2 regions of the Lysinibacillus sp. COL-1 genome follow, and region 1 is predicted to be linked to the other one. Evidence: riboswitches for the same ligand, from Rfam matches in the RefSeq annotation. Region 1 holds a riboswitch; the other holds the start of a gene.
The links. A riboswitch is a leader RNA that binds a small molecule or an ion and turns the genes downstream of it on or off. The one in region 1 is predicted to bind S-adenosylmethionine.

Region 2: another riboswitch for S-adenosylmethionine. It lies ahead of AC6BKE_RS04895 (cyclase family protein); the one in region 1 lies ahead of AC6BKE_RS09560 (MetQ/NlpA family ABC transporter substrate-binding protein).

The regions. Positions count from the first base shown of each region.
Region 1 covers NZ_JCAWSJ010000004.1:242,402-244,592, reverse strand. Annotated here, with positions in the region: gene AC6BKE_RS09570 (pyridoxal phosphate-dependent aminotransferase) at 1-425, shown strand, start outside; gene AC6BKE_RS09565 (PPC domain-containing DNA-binding protein) at 547-1,050, opposite strand; SAM riboswitch class I at 1,175-1,279, shown strand; gene AC6BKE_RS09560 (MetQ/NlpA family ABC transporter substrate-binding protein) at 1,368-2,191, shown strand, end outside.
Region 2 covers NZ_JCAWSJ010000003.1:107,546-109,736, forward strand. Annotated here, with positions in the region: gene AC6BKE_RS04890 (DedA family protein) at 1-586, shown strand, start outside; gene AC6BKE_RS04895 (cyclase family protein) at 629-1,366, opposite strand; SAM riboswitch class I at 1,455-1,561, opposite strand; gene AC6BKE_RS04900 (YuzC family spore coat inner layer protein) at 1,657-2,055, opposite strand; gene AC6BKE_RS04905 (helix-turn-helix domain-containing protein) at 2,179-2,191, opposite strand, start outside.

The DNA.
Region 1 (2,191 bases):
TCGCTGTCGGTAATGCCGACATTATTGCTGCCATTAATCTAATTCAGGATCATCTGTTTTGTAGTCAATTCCCTGCTATTCAACAAGCAGCAGCAACGGCACTTACAGCTTCCCAAGAATGTGTGGATGAACTGCGAGCTACCTATGAAGGTCGCCGCAATGTACTCATTGAAGAAGCTCAAAGAATTGGTTGGCATGTAACGGCTCCAAAAGGCTCCTTCTTCGCATGGCTCCCTGTACCATTCGGCTATACTAGCGAGCAGTTTGCCGATTTATTATTGGAAAAGGCTGATATCGCTGTAGCAGCAGGCAATGGTTTCGGCCGATATGGCGAAGGCTATATCCGTGTTGGTTTACTTGTTAGCGAGGAACGCTTACGTGAAGCAATCCATAGAATCGAACAATTACAATTATTCAACCCTTAACCATGACATGAGGCTGGGACAAAAGTAAAAATGTTAGACCGATTATAAGCTCGGTCTAACATTTTTTAATTCAGTAAGGAACATGCAGCTCAGTGAAAAGAAAAAGTTAGTATCATTTTCGCTATTTTTCAATTTTCCTTGGCTGCTGTAAACCGTGTTCTAATGGATAAAATTGAACATGGCCTGTTTCTTCATCAAATTTTCGAAAGTGCTGGATGCCTTGAACCTCAGCTAGCACTATGTCAGCCGTAATAACAGGGTTCCCCCTCTTCATTAAATGCCCCCCTGACACGATGCCCCATTGATCACTCATAGAACCATGGAAATGTGTTTCATATCCCCCATCGCGCTTACATACTACGCCAGAGCCTTGGATCAATTCAAGTGGCCCCTCTTTTTTTATGACATCGCTAAAACTTACGTTAATCTGTGATGTTTCATCAGGTACTAAATAAACAAAGCTACTCTTTTGAAGGCTACCTATACAGCTAACAATTGTTGCTGACTCAATATGGTTCTCCTCACAAAGTGCCTCCATTCCTTCAATAATGTCTGTACCCATTAGCAATCGAGCACTCACAACCTTGCCAAATGAACCTATACCATAATTAACTCTTACAGACATTGCTATCCCTCTTTCATGACGAAATATTATAATAATATAAAAAATTTAAAAAAATATTTATTGACTTACTATAACCTATAAATTATATTAGTTCTATCGGAATTACAAAAAAAATATGATAAATCTCTTATCAAGAGTAGCTGAGGGACTGGCCCTATGAAGCTCGGCAACCTCCTTTTAGAAGGAAGGTGCTAAATCCTGCAAACGATTATCGTTTGATAGATAAGAGAGGACATTTTTTCATGAGCCTCTCTTAGTTTGTAAGAGAGTTTTTTTATTTTCAAAAACCGATAAAAACAATCTTGGAGGTAGTTTTCATGAAAAAGAAAAATAAATTTTTAGTAGGTTTAGCAAGTCTTACATTAGCAGCAGCTCTAGCAGGTTGTGGCTCTAAAGAAGAGAGTAAAGGTCAAGCTGAAGCAATTAATGAAAATAAAATCGTCGTAGGTGTCACGTCTGGTCCACACGAACAAATAGCAGAAGTTGCAGCGAAAGTAGCCAAAGAAAATGGGCTAGAAGTAGAGCTTAAATCATTTTCTGATTATGTTTTACCTAATACATCCTTATCTGAAGGTGATCTTGATGCGAATAGCTATCAACACGAGCCTTTCCTCGATACGTTTAATAAAGATCATGATACAGATTTAGTACCAGTAGGCAAAACGATTTTAAATCCAATGGGTATTTACTCTGAAAAATATAAATCCTTTGAGGACATTCCGGATGGTGCAACATTTGGTTTACCAAATGACCCAACAAATGGTGCTCGTGCCCTCTTTGTTTTACAGGAAGCAGGCTATATAAAATTAAAAGATGGGGCAGATTTAACAGCCTCTATCCGTGATGTAGAAGAAAACAAAAAGAATTTAAAATTCATCGAATTAGAGGCAGCTCAAATTCCTAAGCAGCTTAGTGAAGTAGATGTAGCAGCTATTAATACAAACTTCGCATTGGAAGCTGGCATTAATCCTAAAGATGACGCTATTCTTTTAGAATCTACTGACTCTCCATATGTGAACTATATTGTGGTACGTGCAGAAAATGAAAATGACCCAACAATTAAAAAGTTCGTTGAGGCTTACCAATCTGATGAAGTACGTCAATTCATTGAAGAAGAATTCAAAGGTTCAGTAATCCCTAG
Region 2 (2,191 bases), on a different contig from region 1:
TGTGCAATCTCTAATTGAACATTACGGGTATTTGGGTATTATCGTGATCCTAATTGGAGGCATTGTTGGGTTGCCACTTCCTGATGAGGTCTTTCTAACATATGTTGGCTACAGCGTTTATATAGAAAGCCTTGAACACATTCCCGCTTTAGTAAGTGCAATGATTGGTGCAGTTGGCGGTATTACCTTAAGCTACTATATCGGCTATCGTTTTGGCTTACCATTATTGCAGAAATATGGACCCAAAATTCATATTACGGAGCAAAAAATTGATTTTACAAAACAACTGTTTACTAAAATTGGGCCAACTTTATTATTAATAGGCTATTTTATACCTGGTGTACGGCATCTGACAGCCTATATTGCGGCAATTAATAATTATCCATATAGAAAGTTTGCTTTTTTTGCCTATACAGGGGCATTTATCTGGACTTTCACATTTATAACGTTAGGGAGGATGCTTGGGGAGAAGTGGCGGTTTGTTGGTTATTATTTATCCCATTATAGTATTTATCTTATCCTATTGTTTGGCCTCGTAATGCTCATCGTTTACTATCTATTCAAAAAAAGAAATATACGAAAATAAAGGTCTGTATGATTCAACATATGAATCGTACAGACCTTTGTGTTATGGCAAAATAGCAAATGAGCGTACAGGGAATCCAGATGCCTTTTCAGGCTTAGGGACGATATTGAAGATAATTGCCCCCTTCGCAGGTAGCTTGTCCAAGTTAGTCATCAACTCAATTTGATAGATGTTTTGTTCAAGCACGAAGTATTCGCCATCTAGCTTACCATTTTTGTGAAAATCAGCGGCTGAATCAGTATCAAATGTTTCATGGCCAAGTGCACTTATTTGACGTTCCTTCAATAAAAATTGTAATGCCTCTAAGCCCCAGCCTGGTATATGGTTATGTCCATCCATATCTTGGTTACTAAATGCCTCTTTATCTGGCCAGCGCTTACTCCAATCTGTACGTAGCGCTACAAAGGTACCTGCTTCAATTACTCCATGTTGTGCTTCAAAATCAAAAATATCTTGCACACTTAGCGAGAAGTCATGATTGTTAGCAGCTTCTCGTGATTTATCAATGACGACAAGAGGAAGAACTAGTTCTTTTAGTTCTAATTCTTCTAGATAGCGGGAGTCTCGCACAAAATGAATGGGTGGGTCGATATGTGTGCCATATTGTCCTGGGAACGTGAATTGTTGTGCGAAGAACCCGTCATCATGAGAGAATAATGTTTCAAATTTAGCATCTTCAAACATAAAAAAATGTGGGGAATTAGGGCCGAATGTATGTGTTAAATCAACCCATTGTTTTGATTTTAATAATTGTAATGCTTGTAAAAGTTGGTTTGACATTGATTTCACTGCTTTCTGTTAAAATTAGTAGAACATAAAAAAGAGTCCCCTTAGAAGAGGACTCCAGAATAAGCAACGGTAGTTCTTCTTCTCATCTTTCAGGCTTAAAATTTTGCCAATTGGAATTAGCACCATACTGTTGAGCTGGTTGCTGAGACTTCATCGGGCCAATCCCTCCGTCTCTCTTGATAAGAAAAGTGATATAAGAATTTTCAGAAATAATAATAAAAACACTTTAGCATAGAATTTTATAGTTTACAAGTTCGATAGAGATATAAGGGTAAATTTTTTTACCAACTTAAATTTATGGTTATGCCACAACAACCATTATCCATAAGACGTATTCTGAAATTGTCTGGTGTATAATTTGCATCAAATTTCATCGTAATGCCTGTTGATGTGATTAATTTATCAACCTCTGTTTTATTTGAAAGCTGTGCAGCATTCATTAGATCATGTGCAAATTGTTGAGAGCTATCAATTTTATCCGTAAGCAATTGAGCCTGTTGCATGATCGCCTTTATCCGTGTAGCTGACATTTTTAATTTATGTGTGTCGACAGGTGGAAAGGGGGTAGTGTTCGGCATTGCTAAATGTTGAGGAATAGGTCTAACGGCAAGCTGCTGGGCAAGTGGCGACGTTGGGTAATGATAAGGATGAACAAAGTACGGATAAGGATTGTAATACAATGTAATTCCTCCTATCCTATAGCTGATATCTTATCTTATGTAGCTAAACGTCTTTAGGTGTTATTTTGCAGTGCAATGTCTGTCCTAATCATTTAAAAAGGAAGCCAAAGTGAGCTTCCTCTTTTAGCCGAGAACA